DNA from 3 places in the Streptomyces sp. NPDC031426 genome. Region 3 is predicted to be linked to each of the others. Evidence: riboswitches for the same ligand, from Rfam matches in the RefSeq annotation. Region 3 holds a riboswitch; each other region holds the start of a gene.
The links. Region 3 has a riboswitch for cyclic di-AMP ahead of ACZ5NH_RS17685 (M23 family metallopeptidase). Riboswitches for the same ligand answer to the same signal wherever they lie in the genome.
Positions count from the first base shown of each region.

Region 1: another riboswitch for cyclic di-AMP. It lies ahead of ACZ5NH_RS28590 (M23 family metallopeptidase); the one in region 3 lies ahead of ACZ5NH_RS17685 (M23 family metallopeptidase).
Region 2: another riboswitch for cyclic di-AMP. It lies ahead of ACZ5NH_RS30660 (transglycosylase family protein); the one in region 3 lies ahead of ACZ5NH_RS17685 (M23 family metallopeptidase).

Region 1 is NZ_JBVIJE010000015.1:119,585-127,089, reverse strand. It holds gene ACZ5NH_RS28600 (HPr family phosphocarrier protein) at 138-419, shown strand; gene ACZ5NH_RS28595 (GntR family transcriptional regulator) at 567-1,253, opposite strand; gene ACZ5NH_RS28590 (M23 family metallopeptidase) at 1,453-2,199, opposite strand; cyclic di-AMP (ydaO/yuaA leader) riboswitch at 2,212-2,373, opposite strand; gene ACZ5NH_RS28585 (M16 family metallopeptidase) at 2,585-3,973, opposite strand; gene ACZ5NH_RS28580 (M16 family metallopeptidase) at 3,970-5,364, opposite strand; gene ACZ5NH_RS28575 (DNA gyrase/topoisomerase IV subunit A) at 5,672-7,505, shown strand, end outside.
Region 2 is NZ_JBVIJE010000018.1:19,767-27,271, reverse strand. It holds gene ACZ5NH_RS30685 (DUF899 family protein) at 1-494, opposite strand, end outside; gene ACZ5NH_RS30680 (GbsR/MarR family transcriptional regulator) at 612-1,346, opposite strand; gene ACZ5NH_RS30675 (DUF4097 family beta strand repeat-containing protein) at 1,589-2,257, shown strand; gene ACZ5NH_RS30670 (serine hydrolase domain-containing protein) at 2,330-3,442, shown strand; gene ACZ5NH_RS30665 (transglycosylase family protein) at 3,763-4,833, shown strand; cyclic di-AMP (ydaO/yuaA leader) riboswitch at 5,016-5,188, shown strand; gene ACZ5NH_RS30660 (transglycosylase family protein) at 5,193-5,873, shown strand; gene eno (phosphopyruvate hydratase) at 6,223-7,505, shown strand, end outside.
Region 3 is NZ_JBVIJE010000007.1:449,540-457,044, forward strand. It holds gene ACZ5NH_RS17650 (response regulator transcription factor) at 1-593, shown strand, start outside; gene ACZ5NH_RS17655 (GAP family protein) at 635-1,312, opposite strand; gene ACZ5NH_RS17660 (hypothetical protein) at 1,395-1,736, shown strand; gene ACZ5NH_RS17665 (GTP cyclohydrolase II) at 2,046-2,678, opposite strand; gene ACZ5NH_RS17670 (MarR family winged helix-turn-helix transcriptional regulator) at 2,761-3,282, opposite strand; gene ACZ5NH_RS17675 (dihydrofolate reductase family protein) at 3,361-4,494, shown strand; tRNA gene ACZ5NH_RS17680 (tRNA-Met) at 4,551-4,624, opposite strand; cyclic di-AMP (ydaO/yuaA leader) riboswitch at 4,944-5,090, shown strand; gene ACZ5NH_RS17685 (M23 family metallopeptidase) at 5,100-6,125, shown strand; gene ACZ5NH_RS17690 (aldo/keto reductase) at 6,197-7,141, shown strand; gene ACZ5NH_RS17695 (PrsW family intramembrane metalloprotease) at 7,248-7,505, opposite strand, start outside.

The DNA.
Region 1 (7,505 bases), on a different contig from region 3:
AGTCTGTGGAGGACGGAAGCCGGAACCGAGGCCGCGGTTCCGACGCCACGCCGGGCGGACGAAGGTCCGCTCCGGGGCATGCTTCGCGATATGGGAAACTGGTCTAGACAACCCTGAAGACTGAAGGGCAGCAACACATGGCTGAGCGCCGCGTCAACGTCGGCTGGGCCGAGGGCCTCCACGCCCGCCCCGCCTCCATCTTCGTCCGAGCCGCCACGGCCGCAGGCGTCCCGGTGACGATCGCCAAGGCTGACGGCAACCCCGTCAACGCGGCCTCCATGCTGGCTGTCCTGGGCCTGGGCGCCCAGGGCGGCGAGGAGATCGTGCTGGCCTCCGACGCCGAGGGTGCGGACGTCGCCCTCGACCGTCTGGCCAAGCTGGTCGCCGAGGGCCTCGAGGAACTGCCCGAGACGGTCTGAACAGCAGCACGCTGACACACCGGAGCCGCGTCGCCCTTTTCGGGCGGCGCGGCTCTGCGTTTCCGGGCTCTTTGCGCGCACACCGGAATTGAGGCAGCGGGAAATACTGCGCAGCCGAATACCTCTTCTTTGTATACGGCGCCCGTGTTAATGCCGCAGGCCCGACATGTTTACGGCATGTTGCGAAGTCCTCACACGCTCGCCGGCCCCGGAAAAGCGCAGCCGGTGCACGGCCGTCGCGCGCTCGGTGTGCAGCGCCGTGAGCGCCCGCGCACGCTCCCCGTCGCCGCGCGCCACCGCGTCGACGATGGCGCCGTGCTCCGTCCAGTAGTCCACCGGGCTCGACGGCGCCTCCACCGCGTACATCCAGGCGATCTTGTGCCGAAGCTGGCTGAGCATCGCGGTCAGCGAGGGGCTGCCCGAGGCCTGGGCGAGCGTCTCGTGGAACCAGCCGCCCAGCGACCGCAGATCGTCGCTGCTGCCCCTGCGGGCCCGCTCCTGGCCCAGCCTGACCAGGCCGCGCAGCACCTTCAGATGGGCCTCGGTGCGCCGCTGGGCGGCCCTGGCGGCCCCGAGCGGCTCCAGCAGCAGGCGCATCTCCAGCAGGTCGGCGGCCTCCTGCTCGGTCGGCTCGGCCACGCACGCGCCCGCGTGCCGGCGGGTCACCACGAAGCCCTCGGCCTCCAGGGTGCGCAGGGCCTCGCGGACGGGGACGCGCGAGACGCCGTAGCGGCGGGCCAGGACTTCCTCGGTCAGCCGGCCGCCGCGCTCGTAGACCCCCGCGACGATGTCGTCCCGGATGGCCGTGCACACCGAGTGCGCCGGAATACGCATGACCGACCTCCGCTTTAATCCCCGTGAAACGTCGACGATGGACGCCTGTTCCGTGACTCTATTCCAATGAGCCGGAATTTCCGACGGCGGGCCGGAATCCATGGATATTTTTTGGTCAGCGGATCGGGTGGCGCCCGTGAAAAGACGACGAAAGCCCCGGCTCGGTGAGCCGGGGCTTCGCATGCCAGGCGATGAGGCGTCAGACGTTCACGCCGTGCTTGCGGAGGTAGGCGACGGGGTCGACGTCCGAGCCGTAGTCGGGGGTCGTACGGGCCTCGAAGTGCAGGTGCGGGCCCGTGGTGTTGCCGGTCGCGCCGGACAGGGCGATCTGCTGGCCCGGCGTGACCTGCTGGCCCACCGAGACGCCGATCGACGACAGGTGGCCGTACTGGGTGTACATGCCGTCGGCCATCCTGATCACGATCTGGTTGCCGTACGCGCCGCCCCAGCCGGTGGAGACGACGGTGCCGGAGCCGACCGCGTGCACCGGGGTGCCGCTCGCCGCGTGGAAGTCGATGCCGGTGTGCGTGCCGGAGGACCACAGCGAGCTGCTCGCCTTGTAGCCGGTGGAGACGTAGGAGTTCGCGATCGGGGCGACGAAGGTGCTCATCAGGCGCTTGCGCTCGGCCTCCCGGGCGGCGCGGGCCCTGGCCTCGCGCTCCTCCTTCGCCCTCTTCGCCGCGGCCTCCTCGGCCGCCTTGTGCTCGGCGGCCCGCTGCTGCGCGGCGGCCTGCGCGTCGATGTGCTCGGCCACGTCGTCGCTCAGGGTGAGGACCGGCGTGAGGCCGGTCTGCTCCACGGTGTTCTCGGCGGCGAGCGCCGGGGAGGCGGCCAGGGTGCCGATGACACCGGTGGTGGTGAGGGCCGCGATGCCTGCCGCCTGAGCGGTGGTGCGCTTGACCCGGCCGGGCTTGCGGTGCTTCCCGGTGGCGCACATGAACGCCATGGAGTGGCTGGTCCTTTCCTTCCCTCTCGCCTACCGGGTTAGCTGACGGGTTCGGAGCAGGAAGGTCTCCTACGGGTCCCCTCGCGAAGCGCGGGCGCCCGATTCACCCCAGGGACTGCGTGGGTCCCCGGCTCCCCTGGCTCGCGCCGTACGGGGACTCGGCGATGGCTGTCCGGTGCCGCGGGTGCGGCGCACTGCTACCGACGAACAGCCCGGGTGACGCTACGTAAGCCTGCTTTCGAACCCCAAACGGATCCAGGCTTTTGTAGCGCATCCCACAGGGCAGACAGGCAACCTCCGCCTCAAATCGGGCATCCCGGTAAGGGAGTGAGAACGGCAGGGGCCCTGACGGTCCAAAGACCGTCAGGGCCCCACGCGCGTGCGGTTACTCGGCCGCCACGACCGTCACTTCACCGATGCCGAGTGCCTCCACCGGTGCCTTGATCTGGGAGGCGTCACCGACGAGGACGGTCACCAGACGGTCCACCGGGAAGGCGTTCACCACGGCCGCCGTGGCCTCCACCGTGCCCGTCGCGGCCAGCTGCTGATAGAGCGTCGCCTGGAAGTCGTCGGGCAGGTACTGCTCGACCTGGTCGGCCAGCGTGCTCGCGACGGCCGCCGCGGTCTCGTACTTCAGCGGCGCCACCCCGACGAGGTTCTGCACGGCCACGTCCCGCTCGGCGTCGGTCAGACCGTCCGCCGCGAGGGTGCGCAGCACCTTCCACAGGTCCTCCAGCGCCGGGCCGGTGTTGGGGGTGTCCACGGAGCCGCTGATGGCGAGCATCGAGGCGCCCGTGCCGTCCGGTGCGGACCGGAGGACCTGGCCGAAGGAGCGCACACCGTAGGTGTAGCCCTTCTCCTCGCGCAGGACCCGGTCCAGGCGGGAGGTGAGGGTGCCGCCGAGGCAGTAGGTGCCGAGCACCTGGGCGGGCCACACCCGGTCGTGCCGGTCGGGGCCGACGCGGCCGATGAGCAGCTGCGTCTGCACGGCGCCGGGCCGGTCCACGATGACCACGCGCCCGGTGTCGTCGGCGGTCACCGGCGGCACGGGCCGCGGCTCGCCCGGCGTGCCGGTCCAGGCGCCCAGGGTGTCGCCGAGCAGCGCGTCCAGGTCGACCCCGGTAAGGTCGCCGACCACCACCGCGGTGGCCGTGGCGGGGCGTACGTGCCGGCCGTAGAAGGCACGTACGGCGGCGGCGTCGATCTTCTCGACGGTCTCCTCGGTGCCCTGGCGGGGCCGCGACATGCGCGAGGCCACCGGGAACAGCTCCTTGGAGAGCTCCTTGGCGGCCCGGCGGGAGGGGTTGGCCAGCTCGTGCGGGATCTCGTCCAGGCGGTTGCGGACCAGCCGCTCCACCTCGCTGTCGGCGAAGGCGGGCGCGCGCAGCGCGTCGGCGAGCAGGCCGAGGCCCTTGGCCAGGCGCGAGGCGGGGACCTCCAGGCTGAGCCGGACGCCGGGGTGGTCGGCGTGCGAGTCCAGCGTGGCGCCCGCGCGCTCCAGCTCGGCGGCGAACTCCTCGGCGGAGTGCTTGTCGGTGCCCTCGGAGAAGGCCCGCGCCATGATCGTGGCGACGCCGTCCAGGCCGGCCGGCTCGGCGTCCAGGGGCGCGTCCAGCAGCACCTCGACGGCGACGACCTGCTGGCCGGGGCGGTGGCAGCGCAGCACGGTCAGGCCGTTGTCGAGCGCGGTGCGCTCGGGCGCCGGGAACGCCCAGGGCCTGGCCTCGCCGGCCTGCGGCTGGGGATGGAAGTCCATGGTGGCGAGCTCGGTCACTTGGCCGTCTCCTCGTTCTCGTTACCGGCCTCTACGGTGGCTTCCTGCTCCGGGTCCTCGGGAACGTCGGCGTCCGGGGCCTGCTCCGGGGACTTCGGCTCATACACCAGGACCGCCCGGTTGTCGGGGCGCAGACGGGCCTGGGCGACCTCCTGGACCTCCTGGGGGGTCACCTCCAGGACGCGCTTGACGGCGGTGAGGGCGAGCTGCGGGTCGCCGAACAGGACGGCGTACCGGCACAGTTCGTCGGCGCGGCCGGCGACCGTGCCCAGCCGGTCCAGCCACTCGCGCTCCAACTGGGCCTGGGCGCGCTCCATCTCCTCGGCCGTGGGGCCCTCCTCGGCGAACCGGGCCAGCTCCTCGTCGATGGCGGTCTCGATGACCGGCACCTCGACGTCACCGGAGGTCTTCACGTCCAGCCAGCCCATGGAGGGCGCGCCGGCGAGGCGCAGCAGGCCGAAGCCGGCCGCGACGGCCGTACGGTCGCGGCGGACCAGCCGGTTGTACAGGCGGGAGGACTCGCCGCCGCCGAGGATGGTCAGGGCGAGATCGGCGGCGTCGCACGCGCGCGTGCCGTCGTGCGGAAGGCGGTAGGCGGCCATCAGGGCGCGCGCCGGAACCTCCTCGACGACGACCTCGCGCTTCTGCTCGCCGATGACGTCCGGCAGGGAGCCCTCGCGAGGGGCGGCCTTGCCGTCGTGGGACGGGATGGAACCGAAGTACTTCTCGATCCAGGCGAGGGTCTGCTTGGGGTCGATGTCGCCGACCACGGAGAGCACCGCGTTGTTCGGCGCGTAGTAGGTGCGGAAGAACTGGCGGGCGTCCTCCAGGGTGGCCGCGTCCAGGTCCGCCATCGAGCCGATCGGCGTGTGGTGGTAGGGGTGGCCCTCCGGGTACGACAGGGCGGTCAGCTTCTCGAAGGCGGTGCCGTAGGGCACGTTGTCGTAGCGCTGGCGGCGCTCGTTCTTGACGACGTCCCGCTGGTTCTCCATGGACTCGTCGTCCAGGGCGGCCAGCAGCGAGCCCATGCGGTCGGCCTCCAGCCAGAGCGCCAGCTCCAGCTGGTGGGCGGGCATGGTCTCGAAGTAGTTGGTGCGCTCGAAGCTGGTGGTGCCGTTGAGCGAGCCGCCGGCGCCCTGCACCAGCTCGAAGTGACCGTTGCCCTTGACCTGCGCCGAGCCCTGGAACATCAGGTGCTCGAAAAGGTGAGCCAGGCCGGTACGCCCCTTGACTTCGTGGCGGGAGCCGACGTCGTACCAGAGGCAGACCGCCGCCACCGGGGTCAGGTGGTCCTCGGAGAGCACCACGCGCAGACCGTTGGCCAGGCGGTGCTCGGTCGCTGTCAGGCCCCCGGAGCCTGCCTCGGCTGTGGTCGTGTGACCCATGGGCATGTACATCCCTTCGCGAGCGGAGGCGGTTGTGAAAACCGCGGTTTTCCTGCCGTTCCTGCCACTGTATGCAAACCGTGCGGGGCCTCGGCGAAGTTCCCGCGGGACGTACGCCCACAGCGGATCGCGTAGCCTGCGACTCGCGTGCCCGCAGGACGGCCGGCGGGCACTGTGCGGTGCCGGTCCGGTGCGCCTTGCGGTGCCGGGCGGACCGTGGAAGACCGGGCCATGGCCCCGGTTGTCAGTGCCGCGGTCCACAATGGTCCGCGTCAGATCCATCAAACGCTTCAGTAGCAAGGAGCCGGCAGCGATGGCCCGCCGCAGCACGAAGACCCCGCCGCCCGACGATTCGTACGAGGAGAAGATCCTCGACATCGACGTCGTGGACGAGATGCGTGGCTCCTACCTCGAGTACGCGTACTCGGTCATCTACTCGCGCGCCCTGCCGGACGCCCGTGACGGCCTCAAGCCGGTGCACCGCCGGATCGTGTACCAGATGAACGAGATGGGCCTGCGCCCCGACCGCGGCTATGTGAAGTGCGCGCGTGTCGTCGGCGAGGTCATGGGCAAGCTGCACCCGCACGGCGACGCGTCGATCTACGACGCCCTGGTGCGCATGGCCCAGCCCTTCTCCATGCGCGTGCCGCTGGTCGACGGCCACGGCAACTTCGGCTCGCTGGGCAACGACGACCCGCCGGCCGCCATGCGGTACACGGAGTGCCGGCAGGCCGAGGCGACGAGCCTGATGACCGAGTCGATCGACGAGGACACGGTCGACTTCGCGCCGAACTACGACGGCCAGGAGCGGGAGCCGGTGGCGCTGCCCGCCGCCTTCCCGAACTTGCTGGTCAACGGCTCCTCGGGCATCGCGGTCGGCATGGCGACGAACATGCCGCCGCACAACCTGCGCGAGGTCATCGCGGCCGCCCGCCACCTGATCAGGCACCCGAACGCGGACCTGGACGCGCTCATGAAGCACGTCCCGGGCCCGGACCTGCCCACCGGCGGCCGGATCGTCGGCCTGGACGGCATCCGGGACGCGTACGCGACGGGCCGCGGCACCTTCAAGATGCGCGCGACGGTCTCGGTCGAGGCGGTGACCGCCCGCCGCAAGGGCCTGGTCATCACGGAACTGCCCTTCGCGGTCGGCCCGGAGAAGGTCATCGCGAAGATCAAGGACCTGGTCAACAGCAAGAAGGTCCAGGGCATCGCCGACGTCAAGGACCTGACCGACCGCGAGCACGGCCTGCGCCTGGTCATCGAGGTCAAGAACGGCTTCGTGCCGGAGGCGATCCTGGAGCAGCTGTACAAGCTGACCCCGATGGAGGAGTCCTTCGGCATCAACAATGTCGCGCTGGTGGACGGCCAGCCGCTCACGCTGGGCCTGAAGGAGCTGCTGGAGGTCTATCTCGACCACCGCTTCGACGTGGTGCGGCGCCGCAGCGAGTTCCGCCGCGGCAAGAGGCGCGACCGGCTGCACCTGGTCGAGGGTCTGCTGACGGCGCTGGTCGACATCGACGAGGTCATCCGGCTGATCCGGTCCAGCGAGAACTCCGCGCAGGCCAAGGAGCGCCTGATGCAGCGCTTCTCGCTGAGCGAGATCCAGACGCAGTACATCCTCGACACGCCGCTGCGCCGGCTCACCAAGTACGACCGCATCGAGCTGGAGGCGGAGAAGGACAGGCTCACCGCGGAGATCGCGGAGCTGACCCGGATCCTGGAGTCCGACGCGGAGCTGCGCAAACTGGTTTCGAACGAACTGGCCGCCGTGACCAAGAAGTTCGGCACCGACCGGCGTACGGTCCTGCTGGAGTCCGCGGGCGCCCCGGTGGCGGCGGTGCCGCTGCAGGTGGCCGACGACCCGTGCCGGGTGCTGCTGTCCTCGACGGGGCTGCTGGCCCGTACGGCGACGGCGGAGCCGTTCCCGGAGGAGGCCGGCGGGAAGCGCGTCAAGCACGACGTGATCGTCTCGGCGGTCCCGGCGACCGCGCGCGGCGAGATCGGCGCGGTGACCTCGGCGGGCCGGCTGCTGCGCATCAACGTGGTCGACCTGCCCCAGCTGCCGGAGACGGCGACCGCGCCGAACCTCTCCGGAGGCGCGCCGCTGGCGGAGTTCGTCTCCCTGGAGGACGACGAGACGGTGG
Region 2 (7,505 bases), on a different contig from region 3:
GTGCTGTCCCCGGTGCTCAGCAGCCGCAGCCGGGACCAGCCGCGGCCCCGGGCGTGCCGGCGCAGGGTGGGCGGGTCGGCGGCCGCGACGACGACGAGGTCGGCGTTCCGGGCGACGTGGTGGGCGACGCCGTTGAAGCCGTCGATCCACAGAGTGCACATCGGACACGGGTCGGTCTGCCGTTTGCCGTACATGAAGTGGTAGACGATCAACGGCCGGCCGGGGCCGGTGAACAGCTCGCTCAGCCTGACCTCGCGGACGGGCGTGTCGCCCGCGTCGAGGTCGGCGGGGTCCTCGAGAAAGACGTAGTCGTCGACGGCGGCGCCCTGCGGAAGCGCCCTGCGCAGGGCCGCGACCCTCTCGCGGTGGCGCATGAGGTCGATCTCTGCGTCGCGGAGTTCCTCGCGTGCGGCGAGGTACTCCGCGGACTCGCCCGCCAGCCGGGTGTGCCGCGCCATCGTGTCCTCCTGGACGGGAAGCCCTCCGTGGGTCATGTCGGGGTCCATGGTCGGGGCCGCCCCGCGCGCCGGGCGTGAGGCGCCGCCGTTTCCGACGGGTGACAAGGACGGCGAGAACCGAGCGGGGCCGGCCGGCCGCGACCCGAGGGTGGCTCAGGTGGCGCTGCCCGAGGCCGTCTCGGGTTTCGTGTGGAGGATCTCGCGGGCCTGGTCCGCGGCGCGGGCGATGCTCTCGGAGACGAAGTCGACGAAGCGGGCGATGTTCTCCAGGCGGGCGGCGGCCGCGGTGCCGGGACCGAGGATGCCGACGCCCTGCCGGGCGATCTCGCCGAGCTGGGCGGTGGACCGGGCGGCGGCCATCGTGGACTGGTACATGACGTCGTCGTCGACGACATAGCGTTCGCGGCGGCGTTCGTCGCGTTCGCGGCGGAGGAGGCCCTGGCTTTCGAGGAACGCGACCGCCTTGGAGACGGATGCCGGGCTGATCTGGAGGTGCCCGGCGAGTTCCGCGGCGGTGAGGCTGCCGGCGTCGGTGGTGTAGAGAGCGGCCAGCACCCGGGCCGTCATCCTGGGCAGGCCCGATTGCATGAAGACGGTGGTGAACGTCTCCTCGTACTCGCGTACGGCTTCGGCATCGCGCCCGTGGGCCTGTGGGGGCGTGTCGGTGTCCCGGGGCGCGGCCTTTCGACGGCGGTGGGCGCGGCGTTCGGTGGCACGGTGGGCCAGGTCGGCGCGGTAGGCGGTGGGGCCGCCGTTGCGCATGACCTCGCGTGTGACGGTCGAGGTCGGGCGGCCGAGGCGTCTGGCGATCTCCGCGTAGGCGAGGCTGTCGGCCAGTCCCAGCGCGATCTGCTGGCGTTCCTGCTGGGTGAGTCTGCCTCCCGGCATCGCGGTCTCCTTCGTGGTCCGTGGTGTCTCCACCGTAGCGTTCATTTTCAACCAAGTGCAACGAACAGATGGGCGCTGTTGCGTTGAATCCAAGACCATTGCAATGATTTCACGGCATCTAGCTGCAGTTATAGAGAGGGAGCGCAACGAACTCGTTGCCAGACATGCGAATGCAACGTAGCGTTTCTGTTGTCGGAAACAACGGGCCGAAGGGGCCCGCGATACAGCAGAAGGAGCGCACGATGCAGAAGTTCGACACCCCCGCCCCGGTCTCGGTCATCCTCGACGTCCCCGCCGGACACATCAGGTTCATCGCCGCCGACCGGACCGACACCACGGTCGAGGTCCTGCCCGCGGACGCCTCCAGGAGCCGCGACGTGAAGGCGGCGGAGCGGATCGAGGTCGCGTACGGCGACGGCGTCCTGCGGATCGAGGCCCTGGAGGCGAAGAACCGGATCCTCGGCAACTCCGGAGCCATCGAGCTGACCGTCCAGCTGCCCGCCGGCTCCCGCGTCGAGGGCAAGGCGGCCCTCGGCGAGTTCCGGGGCGTCGGACGGCTCGGCGACGTCACCTTCGAGGGCGCGCAGGGCACGGTCAAGCTCGACGAGACGGCGAGCGCCGACCTGACCCTCCAGTCCGGCGACATCACGGTCGGCCGCCTGGGCGGCCCCGCACGGATCAGCACCCAGAAGGGCGACCTCCGCATCGCCGAGGCCGCGCGCGGCACGGTCACCCTGCGCACCGAGCACGGCGCGATCTCGATCGGCGCCGCCCGCGGAGTCTCCGCCTCGCTGGACGCCGGCACCTCCTACGGCCGGATCCACAACGCGCTCAGGAACACCGACGGCGCCGCCGTTCTGGACATCCACGCGACCACCGCCTACGGCGACATCAGCGCCCACAGCCTGTAAGAGGGGCACCCTCAGGCCAGGCGATCCCGTCCGTCCAGTTGACTTCCGCGACAGTTCCGAAGGAGCACATCCATGTCCCTCACTCTCACCGGCCAGGACCGTCCGGAGCTGCGGAAGGCCATCGAGGAGATGGTCGAGTCCGGTTTCACCGGGGTGACGGTGCGCGTGCACGACGAGCGGGGCGAATGGGCCGGCGGCGCCGGGAGGCGCAAGCTGGGCGAGAGCGCGAAACCGCCGGTGGACGGGCATGTCCGGATAGGCAGCAACACCAAGACCTTCACCGCGACCGTGGTGCTGCAACTGGCCGCAGAGGACACGATCGGGCTGGACGATCCGGTGGCCGACTGCCTGCCCGAGTTCGGGCTGGACCCGAGGATCACGGTGCGGATGCTGCTGCAGCACACCAGCGGGGTGTTCAACTTCACCGGCGAGTACTACTACGACGGGACGTTCGCGCCGGGCATCCCCGCCACGACCGCGGGCCGGGAGTGGGTGGACAACCGGTTCAAGACCTACCGGCCGGAAGAACTGGCGCGGTTGGCGTCCTCCAGGCCGGCGCGGTTCGAGCCGGGGACGGACTGGAGCTACTCCAACACCAACTACGTGCTGGCCGGGCTGCTGGTCGGGAAGGTGACCGGCCACTCGCTCGCCGAGGAGATGCAGCGGCGGATCCTGGGGCCGCTCGGGCTGTCGGGCACCGTGCTGCCGGGCACCGGCCCGGAGATCCCCGAGCCGCACGCCCACGCCTACTACCGCTACGAGGAGGACGGCGAGCAGAAGACGGTCGACGTCACCCGCCAGAACCCCTCCTGGATCTCCACCGGCGGAGACATGATCTCGACGACCCGGGACCTCCACACCTTCATCTCCGCCCTGATGAGCGGCAAGCTGCTGCCGGCCCCGCTGCTGGCCGAGATGTGCAAGCCGCATCCCAAGGCCGGCTACGGCCTGGGGGTGTTCGTGCAGGACGCGGGCGACAACGGCGGCACCGTCATCACCCACAACGGCGGCATGGCGGGCCACGCGGCGCTGATGTACAGCACGCCCGACGGCGGCAAGACCCTGACCGCCGCGCTGAACTACGTCGACGACGCCGCCCTGTCCATGGCGATGGCGTTCCAGGAGGCGACGCAAAGGCTCGTCCAGGAGGTGTTCGGAGGCGGGCAGGACGGCCAGGCTCGGTAGCAGGGGCCGAGCGGCGTGGATCCGCGGGGCCACGTACGGGCGGCGTGGATCCGCGGGGCCACATACGGGCGGCGTACTCCGGCACCGCGTCGGAGTGCGCCGTTCGTTCGTGTTCACCGGCCCCGGGGACAAAGCGGACAGGACGGGAGTGTCGGTGCCGCGCGAGGGCGAGATGATAAACATTCAACTCTGTGATCTTCACGTGATCTGCGCGGCATGAACTTGTGACAAGTGATCGTCTGCCGATACGTTCACCCATCAGCGTGGCGAGAGGCACGAGTTCGCCGCGCGGGTCCCGCTGTCGCACGAAAGGCTTCCGCATGCTCTCCGGGAACGGTCGTCACCGTCGCCCCCGTCAGGCTCCGGCCCTCCTCGTCGCGGCCGGCGTGACCGGCTCCGCCATCGCCATCCCCCTGCTCGGCGCCGCCAGCGCCAACGCGGCCGACGGCACCACCTGGGACAAGGTCGCCGAGTGCGAGAGCGGCGGATCCTGGAGCGCGGACACCGGCAACGGCTACTACGGCGGTCTGCAGATCTCGCAGGACGACTGGAACAAGTACGGCGGCACGCGGTACGCCGAGAGCGCCGACCAGGCCAGCCGCTCCCAGCAGATAGCCGTCGCCGAGAAGATCCTCGCCGACCAGGGCACCAAGCCGTGGGCCATGTGCGCGCTGACCGCCGGGCTGACCTCCCACTCCGGTTCGGTCGACGTCGACCCCGGTGTCGGCGGCTCCGGCGACAGCGGCGCTTCGGGTGACGCGTCCGGCTCGGCCGGCGGCTCCGACTCGTCCGGTCTGCCGGATTCGTCCTCCTCGGACTCCGGTTCCGGCTCTGCCTCCGACTCCGCCTCGAACTCCTCCGGCTCGGACTCGACCGGCTCCCCCACGGGCGAGGGCGCCACGCCGACCCCGAGCGGGCACACCGCCGGGACCCCGGACGGCATCGGCGGCTCCATCGGGACCAGCACCCCCAAGTCCGACAAGACTGACAAGTCCGGCTCGCCCGACGGCGGAAGTTCACAGGGAGGCGACAGCTCTCCCACAGCCACCCCGAGCGCCGACAACCCGGACAAATACCAGCAGAGCGCCGGTTCCTGGAGCCTGGTCGACACCGGCGCGCTCAGCAGTGGCGGACGTCACCGTGGCGGGAGTGCGGACGAAAGCGTGACAAACGGTCAGAACGCCACATCTTCCGGCCGTCACGCCAGTCCTGAAGCGGGCACCTACACCGTCCGCGAGGGCGACTCCCTCGCCTCCATCGCCGACTCCCTTGGCGTCGACGGCGGGTGGCGGGCGCTCTACGACGCCAACAAGATGGCCATCGGCGCCGACCCGAATCACATCACCGCCGGTCAGACCCTGAAAGTCGGGGGCGAAAAGGGCGGCGAGTAGGGGCAGTTGACGCCCCGTTTCGCGGCTGATGTCCCTTTTGGCGAAAGTGTGGGATGAGTCTCAGAAGCCCTGATCGTCTTTGAAAATCCGACGATCGCATGTCTACGGTCAGGACCGCTCGTCACCACGAGCCCCGGCCGTCGCAACGCCGAATCCTGCCAGCGACTGCCCGGGAACAGTCGTCGCGTCAAGCGCCGTAGGCAGGAGCGGGGGACCCAAGGTAAGCGCCGGGCCCAGCGGTTGACGCTGGACCGGCTTGGGGTGAAGCCGCGCCTCGCATGAGCGAGTGCGCGGCCGGGCAACTCAACCGGCCCGAACCCGACAGCTCACCTCGCAGGCGTCGGTGAGGGGATCGATCCATGCTGTTCTCCGGCAAGGGCAAGCACCGTCGTCCGTCCAAGACCGTCCGCGCCATCACGCTCGCCGGTGTCACCGGCGCCGCTGTCGCCGCCCCGCTGATGGCGGCCGGCAACGCCTCCGCCGCCACCGCCTCCCAGTGGGACGCCGTCGCCCGGTGCGAGTCGGGCGGCAACTGGTCCATCAACACCGGCAACGGCTTCTACGGCGGCCTGCAGTTCACCAACTCCACCTGGGCCGCGTACGGCGGCACCGCCTACGCCGCGCGTGCCGACCTCGCCACCAAGGCGCAGCAGATCGCCATCGCCGAGAAGGTCCTCGCGGGCCAGGGCAAGGGCGCCTGGCCGGTCTGCGGCACGGGCCTGACCAGCGCCGCCTACAACGGTTCCGCCCCGACGGCCACCAAGTCCCGCAGCACCGCCACCCGCTCCACCGACCAGCAGGCCGCCACCCGCTCCACCACGCGGACGGCGCCGAAGGCGAGCAAGACCGTCACCACGCCGACCGGCAAGAAGGTCAAGAAGGGCGACGGCGAGTACAAGGTCGTCAAGGGTGACACCCTCAGCGCCATCGCCGAGAAGCACGGTGTGAAGGGCGGCTGGCAGAAGCTCTTCCAGCTGAACAAGGGCATCGTCCAGGACGCGAACCTCATCTACCCGGGCCAGCAGCTGCACCTGAAGTGACACCTGGCTCCGAACGGACCCGCAGTGCCCTCACATCCCCGGCCCGCACACTGAAGGCCCCGTGAGGGCCACCCCCGTCCCCACGGGCTCCCCGCCCCGGCGCGTGTTCCCCCGTACGCGCCGGGGCGGGGTCTTTCGTTTCCGCGCGCTGTTTCCCCACTCTTCGGCCGGGCCTCATCGGCAGGCCCCTTTGTTCCGTGGGTGAACAATGGGTACCGTCTGCGTGTCCCTCCTGTCCACGGGACGGTCGGTCGGTGGCCGGCGCCCCGGGGACGGTTAGGCTCTAGTCGCAAGGCACAGCCGTAAGGCAGAACGCCCCCGCACTTCCAGCGTCACATCCCAGAAGGAGATGCTCGTGCCGTCCATCGACGTCGTCGTAGCCCGGGAAATCCTGGACTCCCGAGGCAACCCCACGGTCGAGGTCGAGGTCGGCCTCGACGACGGCAGCACGGGTCGTGCCGCCGTCCCGTCCGGCGCCTCCACCGGCGCCTTCGAGGCCATCGAGCTCCGCGACGGCGACCCCAACCGCTACCAGGGCAAGGGCGTCGAGAAGGCCGTCCTCGCCGTGATCGAGCAGATCGGCCCGGAGCTGGTCGGCTACGACGCCACCGAGCAGCGCCTGATCGACCAGGCCATGTTCGACCTGGACGCCACCGACAACAAGGGCTCCCTCGGCGCCAACGCCATCCTCGGCGTCTCCCTCGCCGTCGCCCACGCCGCCTCCGAGGCGTCCGACCTCCCCCTCTTCCGCTACCTGGGCGGCCCCAACGCGCACCTGCTGCCGGTGCCGATGATGAACATCCTCAACGGCGGCTCGCACGCGGACTCCAACGTGGACATCCAGGAGTTCATGATCGCCCCGATCGGCGCGGAGTCCTTCTCCGAGGCCCTGCGCTGGGGCGCCGAGGTCTACCACACCCTCAAGTCCGTCCTGAAGTCCAAGGGCCTGTCCACCGGCCTCGGCGACGAGGGCGGCTTCGCCCCGAACCTGGGCTCCAACCGTGACGCCCTGGACCTGATCCTCGAAGCGATCAAGCAGGCCGGGTACGTCCCCGGTGAGCAGATCGCCCTCGCGCTCGACGTGGCCGCCTCCGAGTTCTACAAGGACGGCAAGTACCTCTTCGAGGGCAAGGAGCGCTCCGCCGCCGAGATGACGGAGTACTACGAGGAGCTCGTCGCGGCCTACCCGCTCGTCTCCATCGAGGACCCGCTGTTCGAGGACGACTGGGCCGGCTGGAAGGTCATCACCGACCGCCTCGGCGACAAGGTCCAGCTGGTCGGCGACGACCTGTTCGTCACCAACCCCGAGCGCCTCGCCCGCGGCATCGAGGAGGGCACCGCCAACGCCCTGCTGGTCAAGGTCAACCAGATCGGCTCGCTGACCGAGACCCTGGACGCCGTCGAGCTGGCCCAGCGCAACGGCTTCAAGTGCATGATGTCCCACCGCTCCGGCGAGACCGAGGACGTCACCATCGCCGACCTCGCCGTCGCCACCAACTGCGGCCAGATCAAGACCGGCGCCCCGGCCCGCTCCGAGCGCGTCGCCAAGTACAACCAGCTGCTGCGCATCGAGGAGATCCTCGACGACGCCGCGGTGTACGCCGGCCGCAGCGCCTTCCCGCGCTTCAAGGG
Region 3 (7,505 bases):
GTCTGCTGGAGGCACACGGATTCGAGGTGGCGGCGGCCGTGGACAACGGCCCGGACCTGCTGGCCGCGGTGGCGGCGGAGAGACCCCACGCGGCGATCGTGGACGTACGACTGCCACCGACCTTCACCGACGAGGGCCTGCGCGCCGCACTGGAGGCCCGCCGGCTCACCCCCGGGCTTCCGGTCCTGGTCCTCTCCCAGTACGTCGAGCAGCTCTACGCCCGTGAGTTGCTGGCCGCCGGCCATGGCGGCACCGGGTACCTCCTCAAGGACCGGGTGATGGACGGCGCCCAGTTCATCGACGCGGTGCGGCGGGTGGCGGCAGGCGGCACCGCGATGGACCCCGAGGTGATCGCCCGTCTGCTGGCCCACAACTCCGCCGACGGCCCCGTGGCCGCGCTGAGCCCGCGCGAGCGGGAGGTGCTCGCGCTGATGGCGGAGGGGCGCTCCAACGCTGCCATCGCCCAGCACCTGGTGATCACCGAGCGGTCGGTGTCCAAGCACACGGCCTCGATCTTCACGCGGCTCGGCCTGCAGCCCTCCGACGACGACAACCGGCGCGTCCTCGCGGTGCTGGCGTACCTCAACCGCTGAGGGCGCTCCTGCCGACTCGCCAGCGAAACCGTCCCACACGGTCAGGAGGCGACGATGCCGATGCCGTCGCCGAGCAGTTTGAGGCCGAGGACGAAGAACAGGACCGCCATGACGGCGACGTTGTGGCGGGTGGCCCAGTCCCGCCAGTTGCCGAGCACGCTTTTCGCCCGTTCGCCCATGAGCAGGTAGACGGCGAGCGGTGCGAGTACGCAGACCGAGGCAATGAGCACGAAGACGGCGAGGGCGCCGATCTGTTGCGGGAGGGGGATTCCGGCCGAGCTGATCGAGGCACCGGCGGCGATGGTCAAAGGGGCGTTCTTGGCGTTGGCCGCCGACAGCGCGAGCCCGAGTCCGAGGATCTTCAGCGGGGTGAACCGGTCGATCGCCGCCATCCACTTCGGCAACTGCGCCTGGGCGGGGTCGGCGGGGCGCCGACGCCACAATCGGGCGCCGAACAGAACCAGGAGCAGCCCGAGGGCGAGTTTCAGGGCCCCTACCCAGGTGGCCGGGTGCTTGTGGGTGGAGGCACTGCCCGAGCCGCCCACGGCGAGCATGATCGCTCCCAGGACGGCGAGGCCCAGGACCCAGCCGAGGGCGAAGAGCGGGCCGTTGAGGTGACCGCGGGGCGTCGCCAGGATGAGGATGATCGCCACGATGGGCAGGGGACTGACGGCGACACCGGCTGCCAGGCCCAGCACATCACCGACAGCGTGTCCCAAGGCGGCCTCCGTCGAGTGAGGGGCGGACGGATGGCGACGGGCGTGTCCATCCTTGCCTGGCGCAGCTCTCCGTGCGCGCTGCATGCGCCGAACGAGTCGACGGACCAGGCTGGACGTCGGCCTCTGCGCCTCCTTCGACGCGGTGGACATCGCGGGCACGGTCGTACTGGTCCACCGTCATCTGCCCGTCGTCGCCTTCAGCGGCGCCGCACTCGAACCCGGCTCTCCGGTACGGGAGTTCGTCCCTCCCCCGCCTTGGGCGGGGCCGTCGGCCGATGCCGGGTTCCGGCTGCTGGAGCCCGCGGAGCCGGACGCGCCCATCGAGCGGGTCGATCCGAGCGCGCTGCCGGAGGCCGAGCTGAAGGGGGTCCGCCACTGGCGCCCGCAGACGCTGGGCGAGCTGATGTTCAACTGGTGGGACTGAGGCCTACGACGCCTCGGTTCACCGACCCGCCCTCACCGCCTCAGGCCACCACCAGCCCCGTGTATCCCGCCCCATAGGCCCGCAGGAACGCCGCCACTCCGCCCCTGATCAGGCGGCTACGCCGTCGCTGCGACCCTCCTGTCCCTGGCGGCCCTCCCGGCGCTGGCCCTCCCGGGCGTCCGGCGCAGGCGATGATCGGCAGATCTGTTCCGGCCGTCGTACCGCGTCGGAACGCGACCCGCAGGTCGGATGATGGGGGGCAGCCGAGCGGGTGGAACAGATCCGCCCATCGCCCACTGTCCGCCGAGGTCAGCCCGCGTTGAGGTCCGCCAGGGGCAGGGTGTGGCGGGTGTGGACGACCTTCGCGCGCAGGTAGCGGACGTTGTGGGCCGTGGTGAAGACGCCGGTCGGCACCCGGTCCCGGACCACGACGCCCAGCGCGCGCAACTGCTCGGCCTTGTCGGGATTGTTGGACAGCAGGTCCAGCTCCCCGATGCCGAGGGCGGCGAGCATCTGCGCGGCGGCCGTGTAGTCGCGGGCGTCCTCCGGCAGGCCGAGCGCGGCGTTCGCCTCGTAGGTGTCGAGGCCCTGGTCCTGGAGGGCGTACGCGTCGAGCTTGTTGTAGAGACCGATGCCGCGGCCCTCCTGCCGGAGGTAGAGCAGGACGCCGCCGCGGTCGGCGATGCGCTCGACCGCCTCGCGCAGCTGGGGTCCGCAGTCGCAGCGGGCGGAGCCGAAGACGTCGCCGGTCAGGCACTCGGAGTGCAGGCGCACCAGCGGGACGGTGCCGGGGGTGGGGTCGCCGAGGACCACGGCGACGTGCTCCTGGCCGTCGGCCAGGCCGTGGAAGGTGACGAGTTCGGCGTCGACGCTGTAGCCGTCGTGGAAGCGCAGCGGAACCCGGACGCGGGCGCGCGGCGTGGCGGCGGGGGTGTCGGGCATGCGGGTCCCTCCGGAGGCTGCTGCTTCAGATTTGAAGCAGCGTACTCGGGGGACCCTACCTCATGCTTCAAACTTAAAGCAATCAATCGTCGGAGGAGGAACACGAGGAACGCCGCCGCCAGGGCACGTCCTCCGCTCCGCACTCGGCGCCGTCGCCCTGCAGGCCGCCCGCGATCCCGGTGCAGATCTCCTCCAGCTGCCCCACCTGTTCCGGCGTGAGCCGGTCGAACAGGATGGCGCGCACGGTCTCGACGTGGCCCGGTGCCGTACGCTCCAGGGCGGCCATCCCCTCGTCCGTCAGCACGGCGATGCTGCTGCGTTTGTCCCAGCGGCAGTCCTCCCGGCGCACCAGCCCGTCCCGCTCGAGGCGGGTCACCGCATAGGTCAGCCGACTGCGCGTGATCTTCAGTGACTCGGCGAGGTCGGTCATCCGCAGCCGCCGGTCCGGCGCGTCGGACAGGTTGGCCAGCACGGAGTAGAACAGATGCGGCATGCCGGCGTCCTGCTGGAGCTGTCGGTCGATCGCGTCCTCCAGGAGGTGCGTCGCGGCGAGATAGGCGCGCCAGGCGCGCTGCTCCTCGGGGGTGAGCCAGCGGGTCGTCATGCCGCCAGTGTAAGTTTGTTTCAAACTTGAACCAAGATCGACCTTCAACCGAGCCTCGCCTCGCAGGAGACCGCGCCGATGTCGTACCCGTACGTGCTGCTGTCCGCCGCCGTCTCCCTCGACGGCTACCTCGACGACACCAGCCCCGACCGGCTCCTGCTGTCCAGCCCGGCCGACTTCGACCGGGTCGACGCGGTACGGGCCTCCGTCGACGCCATCCTGATCGGCGCCGGCACGATCCGCGCCGACAACCCGCGGCTGCTGGTCAACTCCGCCGAGCGACGCGCCGCCCGCGTCCGGGCGGGCAAGCCGGAGTACCCGCTCAAGGTGACCGTCACCGCCACCGGCGACCTCGACCCCGACGCCAACTTCTGGCACACCGGCGGCGACAAGCTCGTCTACACGACCGACCAGGGCGCCGAGCGGACGGTCCGCCGCGTCGGCGACACCGCCGACGTCGTCCCGCTCGGCCCCGGCCTCGACTGGCGGGCCCTGCTGTCCCACCTGCACGACGTGCGCGGAGTCGGACGGCTCATGGTCGAGGGCGGCGGCACGGTGCACACCCAGCTGCTGCAGCTGGGTCTCGCCGACGAGCTCCAGCTCGTCCTCGCGCCGCTGTTCGTCGGCGACCCGGCCGCGCCTCGCCTGTTCGGCCCCGGCGGCTATCAGGCCGGCCGGCTGCGCCTGACCGAGACCCGCCGGATCGAGGACGTGGTCCTCATGCGCTACGAGCCCACCGCCCCCGGCACCGGGTCGGCCGCCACCGCCGCCGACCGGCACTGGCTGCGCACCGCCTGTGAACTCGCCGCGCTGTGCCCGCCCTCGGAGACGGCGTTCAGCGTCGGCGCGGTGGTGGTCGCAGCCGACGGTACGGAGCTGGCTCGCGGCCACTCCCGGGAGGGCGAGGATCCCGTGGTCCATGCGGAGGAGGCCGCCCTGGCGAAGGTCGACCCGGCGGATCCCCGGTTGGCCGGTGCCACGGTGTACAGCAGCCTGGAGCCGTGTGCCCGGCGTGCCTCGCGGCCCGCGGCCTGTGCCGAGCTGATCCTTCGGGCGGGGGTACGGCGAGTGGTCACGGCGTGGCAGGAGCCCGACACGTTCGTCGCGGGAGCCGACGGTACGGGGGTGCTGGTCAAGGGGGGTGGGGATGTCGTCGCACTGCCCGAGCTGGAGGAACTCGCCAAGGCGCCGAACCGGCATCTGCTGGGCTGAGCCGCGCACACACTCAGGGCCCGGAATCCTTTGGATTCCGGGCCCTGAGCCTTCAGTAGCGGGGACAGGATTTGAACCTGCGACCTCTGGGTTATGAGCCCAGCGAGCTACCGAGCTGCTCCACCCCGCGTCGTTGTGTCTCTACTGTACACCACACGCTCACCCCCTCGGCGCCACACCGCCCGCGCCCCCTCGCCGGCCCGTGGTCGCGGTGATCGGCTTCACGGACGGTGACCGGACGGCAGCCCTCCGCATAACATCTGAGACACCATCAAAAATGCCGACACTCATGTAAGGTGGTCAACTCGCCCGATTTGCAGGGTTCCTGACCGGTAAGTCCACGGCCGAAAACCTTAATGATCAAGCCGAACGGCTTGGAAAGTGGCTGTCGGGTCTATTAACGTTCGATAACGCAGCGCGGTCGTCCCAGCCGTCACAAGAGACGGCTCCGTGCGCACGCGCCGAATCCCGCAAGGGAGCCGGGGAACCACCACCTTGGGGTGAATCGCGCGAATGCCGCAGTTGGTATACGCGCGTAGGAGACCTTCCTGCTCCGAACCCGTCAGCTAACCCGGTAGGCGGAGGAAGGAAAGGAGCACGCCCGCGTGGCGTCCAACCGGCCCGTCCCAGAAGCCCCGTTCATGCCCCCGCAAGCCCAGCCGGAGACCTTCGGCTACGGTGCCTACCGCGCCGAGGAGGGGCCCTGGGAGGAGTGGAATCCCACCGAGGACTCCGTCGCCCCGCTCCGCGGCCGGCACCGCGTCGCCAAACAGCGCGGCGGTTTCGCGCGCAGCTCCACCGTCCTCGGCGTCGGCGTGATGGCCGCGGTCGGCGCGGGCGGCATGGCCAGCGCGAACACCGGCAAGCCGCCGGTCTCCATCTCCCTGCCGGATCTGGACTCCGTCGAGCACATCTTCGGCGCCGGCTCCTCCGACGCGCACCAGGCCACCACCGGCCTCAGCAAGGTGGGCGTGAGCACGGACAGCGCCGACAGCGGCAACGCCGGCGAGGCCCTGCGCAACCGGATCATGGCCCAGGCCGAGCAGCAGAAGGGCCGGGCCGACAGCAAGGCCACCGCCGCCGCGATCGCCGCCGCCGACCAGCAGACCGCCGACGCGGCCGCCAAGGCGGAGAAGGCGGCCGCCGCCAAGGCCGCCGCCGCCAAGCAGCAGGCGGAGGCCGACGCCGAGAAGGCCGCCGAGGCCAAGCGGCTCGCCGAGCTGGCCAAGCAGTACACGCTGCCGGTCGTCTCGTACACGATCACCGGCACCTTCGGGCAGCCCGGCGCGATGTGGTCCTCCGGCTACCACACCGGCCTCGACTTCGCCGCCCCCACCGGCACCCTCATCAAGGCCGTCCACAGCGGAACGGTCACCGAGGCGGGCTGGGCCGGCGCCTACGGCTACCGCACCGTCATCACCCTGGACGACGGCACCGAGCTGTGGTTCTGCCACCAGTCCTCGATCAACGTCTCCGTCGGCCAGAAGGTCTCCACCGGCCAGGTCATCGGCCGGGTCGGCGCCACCGGCAACGTCACCGGCCCGCACCTGCACCTGGAGGTCCACCCGAACGGCCAGGCCACCGCCATCGACCCGGCGCCCTGGCTGCGCGATAAGGGCCTCACCCCCTGACAGCCGTCTGTCCGTGGGACTTTGCACCGGCGGCGGAATGCGATCATCTGTCGCCGGTGTTGATGCAGAGCATGACTTCTCTGCGCACACTCGGCTCCTCCGACCTCGAGGTCTTCCCGCTCTGCCTCGGCGGCAACGTCTTCGGCTGGACCGCCGACGAGGAGACCTCCTTCGCCGTCCTCGACGCCTACACGGCGGCCGGGGGCAACTTCATCGACACCGCCGACTCGTACTCGGCCTGGATCGAGGGCCACAAGGGCGGCGAGTCCGAGACGGTCATCGGCAAGTGGGTCAAGTCCCGAGGCAACCGTGACCGCGTCGTCATCGCGACCAAGGTCAGCCAGCACCCCGAGTTCCAGGGGCTGTCCGCCGCCAACATCAAGGCCGCCGCCGACGCCTCCCTGCGCCGCCTGGACACCGACTACATCGACCTCTACTACACCCACTTCGACAAGCCCGAGATCCCGGTGGAGGAGATCATCGGCGCGCTGGACGAGCTGGTGAAGGCGGGCAAGGTCCGCCACATCGCCGCCTCCAACATCAGCCCCGAGCGCCTGAAGGCCTCGCTCGACTTCTCCGACCGCGAGGGCCTGGCCCGCTATGTCGCCCTCCAGCCGCACTACAACCTCGTCTCCCGCGACACCTACGAGGGCCCGCTGCAGGACCTGGCCGCCAAGGAGGGCCTGTCCTCCGTGCCCTACTTCTCCCTCGCCGCGGGCTTCCTGACCGGCAAGTACCGCCCCGGCAGCAAGGTCGACAGCGCCCGTGCGGGCCGCGCCCAGGAGTACGCCGAGTCCGAGCGCGGCCAGAAGGTCCTCGCGGCGCTCGACGAGATCGCCGCCGCCCACGACGCCCCCGTCGCCACGGTCGCCCTCGCCTGGCTCGCGGCCCAGCCGACGATCACCGCCCCGATCGCCTCGGCCCGCACACTGGACCAGCTCCCGGCCCTGCTGGGCGTGGTGGACCTGAAGCTGACGGACGAGGAAGTGGCGAGCCTGACGAAGGCGTCGGCCTGACCCTTCCGGTGACTTCTCCGGCCGACAGCTGACCTCTTTCCGCCGCGACGGCGCTCAGCCACGACGGCGGATTCCGGCGGTGCCGAACCCTCCGCCACCCGACCGGCTAGTACTGGTACGGGTTGTAAGCGGAGTAGGGCACCGCCGGATAGCCGTAACCCGGCCCATACGCCGTAGGCGCCGGCACGGGCGCCGCGTACATCGGCCGAACCTGCGGAGCAACTCGCGCGGCGTACTCCAACGCCGGCCGGGCCGCTTCCCTCCGCTGCCACAGCTCGTCCAGCAGCTCCCGCTCCCGTAGGACGAAGTCGGCCCCTGCCTTCCCCTTGCGTCCCCGGTGCCGCAGGAAGGCGAGCGAGGTGGC